DNA from 2 places in the Leucobacter sp. VD1 genome. Region 2 is predicted to be linked to the other one. Evidence: predicted binding sites of a transcription regulator. Region 2 holds the regulator's gene; the other holds the start of a gene.

Region 1 (4,407 bases), on a different contig from region 2:
GGTGCTGCGGGTGGAACTGTGGGGGCTCTTCCGGGAGCTCGCGGGCACGGGCACCACGCTGCTCGTCAGCAGCCATGTCATGGACGAGGCGCTGCGCTGCGACCGCCTGCTGCTGATGCGCGAGGGGCGCATCATCGCCGACACCTCACCTGGGGCCCTGCTTGCGCAGACCGACACCGACGACCCCGAGGCGGCATTCCTCGCGATCATCGCATCGCAGCCGGGCGACGGCACCTACCCGGTCTCGCCCCCGAATCCCACCGATCCGCCTCACCACGGGCGCCACAGCGCCGACAGTGCCGCTGCTTCAGGGGAGGCGCGATGAACCTCTCCCGCAGCTGCTCCACCGCTGGCCGCGTGCTGCGGCAGCTCAGCCACGATCCGCGCTCCATCGCCCTGCTGCTGCTCATGCCGAGTCTGCTCGTGGGCCTCTTCGCATGGCTGTTCGACGCGCAGCCGGGCGCGTTCTCGCGGCTCGGCGGGCCGATGCTCGCGCTGTTCCCCTTCATTCTGATGTTCATCATCACCTCGGTGACCACACTGCGGGAGCGGCGCTCGGGCACCCTTGAACGGCTGATGACCACCCCGCTCGGCAAGGGCGATTTCATCGTGGGGTACGCGCTCGCCTTCGGGCTCGCCGCCACGGTGCAGGCGGTGATCACTGTCGGCTTCGCGGTAATCGTCTGCGGGCTCGAGGTTTCCGGCCCGCTCTGGCAGCTCGGGCTCGTCGCCGTGGTCGACGCGCTGCTCGGCACCGGGCTCGGGCTGCTCGCCAGCGCCTTCGCGCGCACCGAGTTTCAGGCCGTGCAGTTCATGCCGGTGCTCGTGTTCCCGCAGATCCTTCTCGGCGGCCTGCTGATGCCGCGCGATCAGATGCCCGACGCGCTGCACACGATCTCCGACTGGCTGCCCCTCAGCTACGCGATCGACGCGGTGAACGCTGTGACGCGGGGCGACGAGGGCTGGGATCTCGGCCGGCCGCTCATCGTGATCGCCGCGGTGACGCTGGTGGCGCTCGGGCTCGCCGCGCTCACCCTGCGCCGTCGTACGCCGTAGATGAGAGGGGCGGATCGGGCGGTTCGCGCCGCGGCTGTACGTATTCACGCCCGTCGAGCGGCGGCCCTTCAGGCCTCCGCCCGGCGGTTCCACAGCTGATGCGTGAGGCCGCTCGCGCTGGCGACCGTTTCGAGCGTGAAGCGATCCTCGAATCCGGTCACGCCCTCCCACAGGCTCACCCCTCGGCCCAGCGTGATGGGCACGACGATGACGTGCATGAAGTCGACGAGATCGGCGCTCAAAAACTGGCGGATCGTTGTCGGGCCGCCGCCGATCCGCACATCCTGATCACCCGCAGCCTGCTGTGCCTGCCGCAGCGCCTCCTCCGGCCCGGAGTCCATGAAGTGGAAGCTCGTGCCGTTCTCGAACACCATCGGTTCTCGCGGGTGATGGGTGAGGATGAAGCAGGGCGTCTTGAAAGGCGGCTCGTCGCCCCACCAGCCGCGCCAGCCGTCGTCGGGCCACGGCCCCTGCTGTGGGCCGAACTTGCGTCGCCCCATGATCTCGGCACCGATGCCCTGGCCCCACATGCTGAACAGTGCCCGGTCCAGCGTCACCGGCTCCGCAACCCGGTGCACACCCTCGATGACTCGTCCGTCGAACCAGTCGAAGAGGTGACGGGCGCCGCCGATCGGCTCATCGAAGGTGACGTACTCCCCGGCGGAGAACCCGTCGAGCGACACGAACTGATTGTGCACGCGCGTGCGAGTCATGATGCCTCCAGCGGATCGGGCGGGGCCGGCCCCCGCTCGGCTGAGCGGGCGTGACCGCGCACTCGCAGAGTAAATGATTGGGGCCAGTCACGCCACCCCTGACGTTTCTGCTCCTCAAGAGGTTGAAATGATGAGGGCTCCGTGCTTGCTCGAGAGAGCAGGCACGGAGCCCTCGTGCTAAACCGGGTTCGTGACGCAGCGTCTTGTGAGGCTATGAGGAAGAGTTCTCCAGCTGGGCGGGAGACGACCCCGAAGCCTGAATTGTCGAGGTCGCGCCTGCGGTGCTGGTCGACCGAACTTCTACCTTGCGCGGCTTTGCTCGCTCGCTCACCGGGATCGTGACGCAGAGAACGCCGTTGTCGTAGCTGGCGCTGATGCGCTCAGTGTCAATCCCCTGCCCCAGGCTCAGCTGGCGCAAGAAGCTCCCTGCGGTTCGTTCGCGGGTGATCCACTTCACGTGTTCGGCCTCCGGCAACGTGCGCTCGGCGCGGATAGTGAGAAGCTGCCCGTCGACATCGATGTCGACTGAACCGGGATCCATCCCGGGCAGGTCTGCCGTCAGCAAATAGTGGTCACCGTCTCGATAGAGATCCATCGGCATTTGCCGAGGCCCGCGAAGCGGATCGGAGAGGAGTGCATCCGCAATGCGTTCAACGTCGCGGAAGGGGTTGTAGCTGGCCATATTCGCACCTTTCTCTCATCGACTGACTTGTGTGTTGAAGTTGAGCTAATGCGACTCAACTTGTCTTGAGATTAGCACTCGAGCATTGAGAGTGCCAGATAGTTCGCTGATGGCAAACGCCGCGCAAGGTGGGTGCTGGTGGGTGGCATAGCACCGCGCGCTCCCCGCCCGCAATGGGCAGCGGCCAGGGCCTCGCGCTCGGTAGACTGCGGGCAGAGAGTGCAGGGGGTGCCATGACCGAGATGCAGGACATGACGGGCGGGCGCGAGCTCGTTATGGTGTCGAACCGGCTGCCGGTAGACCGGGTAGTCGAGCCCGACGGATCAACCTCGTGGCGCACCTCGCCAGGAGGCCTTGTCACCGCCGTCGCACCCATCGTGGAGCAGCTCGGCTGCCTCTGGGTGGGGTGGGTCGGCGCCGCCGATGAAACCCTTGAACCCTTCGAGATCGGCTCGATGCGGCTCGCACCCGTCGAACTCAGCGAAGACGACGTCGAGCTCTACTACGAGGGCTTCTCGAACGGCACGCTGTGGCCGCTCTACCACGACGTGATCGCCCGCCCCGACTTCCACCGCGTGTGGTGGGACCGCTATCAGCGGGTGAACCAGCGTTTCGCCGAGCGCGTCGCGCAGCACGCTGCGCAGGGCGCCATCGTGTGGGTGCACGACTATCAGCTGCAGCTCGTGCCCGAGATGCTGCGCGAGCTGCGCCCCGACCTCACCATCGCGTTCTTCCTGCACATCCCCTTCCCGCCCAGCCGCCTCTTCGCCCAGCTGCCCTGGCGCAAACGCGTCGTCGAGGGGTTGCTCGGTGCTGACGTGATCGGCTTCCAGCAGGTCACCGACGCGGTGGCCTTCCGCACGACTGCCGAGCGCTTCACCCGCGTGCCCGCCCTCGGCAACACCATCGTCGTGCCCGGCACCGCAGAGCACCATTCCCGCACGGTGCTCGCGCAGGAGTTCCCCATCTCCATCGACGCCGCAGCCTTCGCTGAGGTCGCCGCGCGGCCCGAGGTGCAGGAGCGCGCTCGCCAGATCCGCGCAGAACTCGGCAACCCGAAGACGGTGATGCTCGGCGTCGACAGGCTCGACTACACGAAGGGCATTCGCCACCGGCTGAAAGCTTTTGACGAGCTGCTCAGCGATGGCGAGATCGACGCCGGCGACGTTGTGCTGGTGCAGGTGGCGAGCCCGAGCCGAGAGCGAGTCGACGCTTACCGGCAGCTGCGCGACGAGGTCGAACTCACGGCGGGCCGCATCAACGGCGAGCATGGATCGCTCGGCCACGCCCCCCTCGTCTACCTGCACCGCGGCTACACCCGCGACGAGATGGTGGCGCTCTACCTCGCCGCCGACGTGCTGCTCGTCACCCCCTTGCGCGACGGCATGAACCTCGTCGCCAAAGAGTATGTGGCCTGCCGCACCGACGAGCAGGGCGTGCTGGTGCTGAGCGAGTTCGCGGGTGCCGCCGACGAACTGCGTGACGCGCTGCTCGTCAACCCGCACGACATTGAGGGGCTGAAAGCGGCCGTGGTGCGTGCCGTGCACATGCCCCGCGAAGAGCAGCGCCGCCGTATGCGCTCCTTGCGGCGCACTGTCTACGACAATGATGTGGCCCACTGGGCAACGGGATATCTCGGAGCGGTGCGCGCCGCCGCCGAGGCGCAGCGCCCGAGCCACACGGGCGAGCGCACGGAGCCGATTCAGGTCAGCACGGCGTTCGTGCCGCGCAGCATCGACGACCGGGTGCGCCGCCTCGCGGCGCTGCCGCAACTCATCGTGGCGAGCGACTTCGACGGCACACTCGCGCCCATCGTGCCCCGGCCACAAGATGCGCGAATGCTGCCCCGCGCACGGCAGGCGCTCGAAGTGCTGCGCAGCGCGCCGGACACCTACGTGGCCGTGCTGACGGGACGCTCGCTGGCAGGCCTCGCCGAGACGGGGCTGCAGAGCGAGG
Region 2 (4,407 bases):
AGTTGGACCAGCATCGGCAAGATCGAACGCGGCGTCTCCAGCCCGACTGCCGAAACGCTGGTGCGCCTCGGCACCGCGCTCGAAGTGGATCCGGGCAGTTTTCTGTCAGGCCTCAGCGCTGATGACTACGGTGTGCGCGTGCACCAGATCTCGGCCCGCGACCTCATTCGGGCCCGCGCAGAGCAGGGCAATCCGCGCCGCCGCAAGGCCTGACCACCCTCGATAGTCAGGCCTGACGACCCTCGCCGGCGCAGCGGTGGGCCGCACTGGCGAGCACACCCAGCTCAGCGACGCATCGCCGACAGCACCGTAAAGGTGCGGTCTCGGGCAACCTCGCGCACCGGGCCGATCTCGCGCTCCACGAGGGGCCGATAGCGCAGGTGCGAATTGAAAACGAGACGCAGCTCGCCACCGGGAGCGAGTGCGCGACGGCACGCGCGGATCAGGCGGTGCGCCACTCCCGCGTGCACCGTCGCCCCCGTGTGAAACGGCGGGTTGAGCAGGATCAGATCCGCCCACCCATCGGGCACGGCTTCAAGAGCATCAGCACGGTGGATCGCCACCCGATCCGCCACACCCGCCTCTGCCGCGGTGAGCCGAGCCGCAGCAACCGCGGCGGCCGACTGGTCTGTCGCGATAACCTCGGCGTCGGGCCAGCGCAGCGCCGCAGAAACGGCCAGCACCCCATTGCCGCAGCCGAGATCAACGATACGGGCGGGCTTCACGCCAGGCCTTTCGGGCACACCCAGCCCTTCGAGCAGCAGCCTGCTGCCGTGATCGAGCGTGGCACCCCCGAATGTCGCCCCGAACGCGGCAACCCGAAACGCGAGCGCAGCATCCGATCCCCACTGCGGAAACGGCGCGGGGCCGATGTCACGCCGCGCGCTCGCCCGCAACACCCGAGCCTTGCGCCACCCGAGCCCCGCCGAGACCTCGCCGAAGGAGCGGCCCAGCACCTCGTTCTGAGCACGAGTCATATGCTTCACGCGCCCGCCGGCGACCACCCGCACCTCGGGATGCGCCCAGCGCGCGATCGACCAGGCGATCTCGTCGAGCGCGTCGAGGCCCCGCGGCAACTGCAGCAGCACCAGCCGCGCATCGCGCAGCAGCGACTCGTCGAGCGGGTGCGAGCTGTGCATCCCGGCAAGGCCGAGACGTTCCGCGTTCGCGGTAAGCGCGCGCTCGGCGAGCAGCGGATCCTGGTGCACGCGGATCCGCCGCGCACCGAGGCTCGCCGCACCCAGCGTGAGCGCACCGTGACGGTCACCGATCACCACCAGCTCACCGTCGTCGATGCCGCGCAGCTCATCGGCGACGGTGTCGAGCATCAGCTCATCGGCAGAATCGTAGGCCTGCAACTCAGGAGCATCGAAATCAGGCGCTCGCGAAAGCTGCGCGAAGAGCGCGGTTACGGCTTCCACACGACAACCTCGGCGTTGCGCCGCACGCGGGTGCCGCGGCGCAGGGTGATGACCTCCCCGCCCGCGGCACCGGCAGCGAACACACGCCGCTCGGGCCGCTGCAGCTGCTCCTGAGCGAGCGCTTGTTCGAGCTCGTGCACACGGCCCTCGAGCTCGCGCACCCGATCCTCCAACCGCAGCACCCGGCGGATCCCCTCCAAGCTGAGCCCCTCGGCCGACAGCCGTGACACCTCGCGCAGACGCGCCACATCGTGCAGCGAATAGCGGCGGGTGTTGCCACGGGTGCGCTGCGGCGACACGAGCCCGATTCGGTCGTACTGTCGCAGCGTTTGGGGGTGCATCTCGGCCAGCTCCGCGGCGGCGGCGATCGCGAACACCGGGGTGTAGCGATCCATCTGAGGTTCAGCCATGGGTCTCACCGCTCTCAGCCACGGGCGCGCGACAGAAGATCCTCGCGCGGGTTCTCCCGGGGCTCCACTTCGCGGAAGGCCTCAAGCGCCGCGCGGGCTTCCTCGGAGAGGTGCGACGGCACGACCACCTGCACCTCGGCGAGCAGGTCGCCGGTGCCCTTGGCACTCTGCACACCACGCCCCTTCACCCGCAGCACCCGCCCACTGGGCGTTCCCGGCTGCACCCTGAGGCGCACGGGATCGCCGCCGAGGGTCGGCACTTCGACGGTCGCGCCGAGCGCGGCCTCCGAGAAGGTGACCGGCAGCTTGAGGCGCAGGTTCTGGCCGTCGCGCTCGAACACGGGGTGCTTGCGAACACTCACCGTGAGGATGATGTCGCCCGCGGGCCCGCCGTTCGGGCTCGGCTCGCCCTTGCCGCGCACCTTGATCTTCTGCCCGTCCGAGACACCCGCCGGAATCTTCACCTTCACCGAACCATTCGGGGTCTGCAGCGTGACGGTCTTGCCCTGCACGGCGGTCTCGAAATCGAGCGTGGTCGTGGCCTGGATGTCGCGCCCCGGCTGCGGGCCGCTGCGGCCGCCACCGAACATGTTGAAGATGTCCTCGTAACCCTGGCCGCCCTGTGGGAACCCACCCTGGTAGCTGAAGTTGGCACCGCCGCGACCACCGCCGAACATGCCTCCGAAGATGTCCTCGAAGCCCTGACCGCCGCCCCCGCCTGCGGTGAAGCGGGCGCCGCCAGCACCCATGGCGCGAATCTGGTCGTACTCGGCGCGCTGCTCTTTGTCGGAGAGCACCGAGTAGGCCTCGCTGATCTCCTTGAACTTCGCCTCGGCGACGGCGTCGCCGGGGTTGGAGTCGGGGTGATGCTTGCGGGCGAGCTTGCGGTACGTCTTCTTGAGCTCAGCCTCGCTCGCGTCTTTTGAGACGCCGAGGATCGCGTAGAAGTCTTTCTCGAGCCAATCCTGACTAGCCATCTGCCCCCACCGCCACCGCTACCTTGGCGGGGCGCAGCTCGACGTCGCCGACGCGGTACCCCCGCTCGATCACGTCCAGAACGGTCTGCTGCTCGGTGCCAGGCACGGGCACCTGCGCAATGGCCTCGTGCAGCTGCGGGTCAAAGGGTTCGCCCTTCTCGCCATAGCTCACCAAGCCGAGACGTTCCATAGTGGCGCGCATCTTCTGCGCAATGGTGAAGAACGCGGTGCCCTCGACGAGATCACCGTGCTGCTCAGCGCGGTCGAGATCGTCGAGCACTGTGAGCAGCGGGGTGACCGCCGCGGCCACGGCGCGCTGCTTCTCGAGCTGCGCGTTGGCCTCGGTGCGCTTGCGGTAGTTCGCGTACTCCGCGGTGAGACGGCGCAGATCTTCGAGGTAGGGGTTCTCCTCGGGAGCGGCCTCGGCTGCAGCTGCGTCGGCGGCCTTCGCGTCGGTGCTCTGGTCTGCGTTCAGGATGTCATCGACGGTGAGCCCGTCTTCCTGCGGCACGGGGCCGGAGGCATTCGCCTCCGGCCCCGTCGTCGCAGGAACATCGTCGCGGTTCGGGTCTTCGCCCGGCGTGCGCTGTTCCTGTGCTGCCATGGTTACTTCTGCTCCTCGTCTTCGACGACCTCGGCGTCAACCACGTCGTCATCGTTCGCCCCTGCGGCGTCGGCGTCTGCGGCGGGCTGTTCAGCCTGTGCGGCCGCGTAGATCGCCTCGCCGAGCTTGGTCTGGCTCTGGCCGAGCTTGCCGGCAGCCGTCTTCACGGCCTCGTCGTCGTCGCCGGCGAGCGCCTGCTTGAGCGCGTCGAGATCGCCCTGCACCTCAGTCTTGACGTCCTCGGGCAGCTTGTCTTCGTTCTCGGAGATCAGCTTCTCGACCGAGTAGGCGAGCTGCTCGGCGTTGTTGCGCTGCTCGGCCGACTCGCGGCGCTTCTTGTCTTCGGCGGCGTGCTCTTCGGCCTCGCGCACCATGCGCTCGATGTCTTCCTTGGAGAGCGTCGAACCACCCGAGATGGTGATGGTCTGCTCCTTGCCGGTGCCCTTGTCCTTGGCCGAGACCTGCACGATGCCGTTGGCGTCGATGTCGAAGGTGACCTCGATCTGCGGGATGCCGCGGGGTGCCGGGGCGATGCCCGTCAGCTCGAAGGTGCCCAGGTTCTTGTTGTCGCGAGTGAACTCGCGCTCGCCCTGGAAGACCTGGATCGCGACAGAGGGCTGGTTGTCCTCGGCCGTGGTGAAGGTCTCGCTGCGCTTCGTGGGAATCGCGGTGTTGCGCTCGATCAGCTTCGTCATGATGCCGCCCTTGGTCTCGATGCCGAGGCTCAGGGGGGTGACATCGATGAGCAGCACATCCTTGCGCTCACCCTTCAGCACGCCGGCCTGCAGCGCGGCGCCCACGGCGACAACCTCATCGGGGTTGACGCCCTTGTTGGGCTCCTTGCCACCGGTGAGCTTCTTCACGAGCTCGGTGACAGCGGGCATGCGAGTCGAGCCGCCGACGAGCACCACGTGGGCGATGTCGGAGACCTTGACGCCGGCCTCCTTGATCACGTCTTCGAAGGGCTTGCGGGTGCGCTCGAGGAGATCCTTGGT

The links. The regulator HspR, encoded in region 2, represses chaperone genes until heat shock. The targets are predictions, from matches to a motif close to AAGTTGAGTCNNNNNGACTCAACTT.
Region 1: WFL22_RS10570 (Hsp20/alpha crystallin family protein) is a predicted target of HspR. The motif match lies at 2,489-2,513, and genes of this name have one in related genera.

The regions. Positions count from the first base shown of each region.
Region 1 is NZ_JBBCPO010000003.1:336,538-340,944, forward strand. Features, by position in the region: gene WFL22_RS10555 (ABC transporter ATP-binding protein) at 1-325, shown strand, start outside; gene WFL22_RS10560 (ABC transporter permease) at 322-1,056, shown strand; gene WFL22_RS10565 (dihydrofolate reductase family protein) at 1,125-1,769, opposite strand; gene WFL22_RS10570 (Hsp20/alpha crystallin family protein) at 1,981-2,451, opposite strand; gene WFL22_RS10575 (bifunctional alpha,alpha-trehalose-phosphate synthase (UDP-forming)/trehalose-phosphatase) at 2,685-4,407, shown strand, end outside.
Region 2 is NZ_JBBCPO010000002.1:203,657-208,063, forward strand. Features, by position in the region: gene WFL22_RS06295 (helix-turn-helix domain-containing protein) at 1-213, shown strand, start outside; gene WFL22_RS06300 (class I SAM-dependent methyltransferase) at 285-1,421, opposite strand; gene WFL22_RS06305 (heat shock protein transcriptional repressor HspR) at 1,409-1,831, opposite strand; gene WFL22_RS06310 (DnaJ C-terminal domain-containing protein) at 1,846-2,808, opposite strand; gene WFL22_RS06315 (nucleotide exchange factor GrpE) at 2,801-3,412, opposite strand; gene dnaK (molecular chaperone DnaK) at 3,415-4,407, opposite strand, start outside.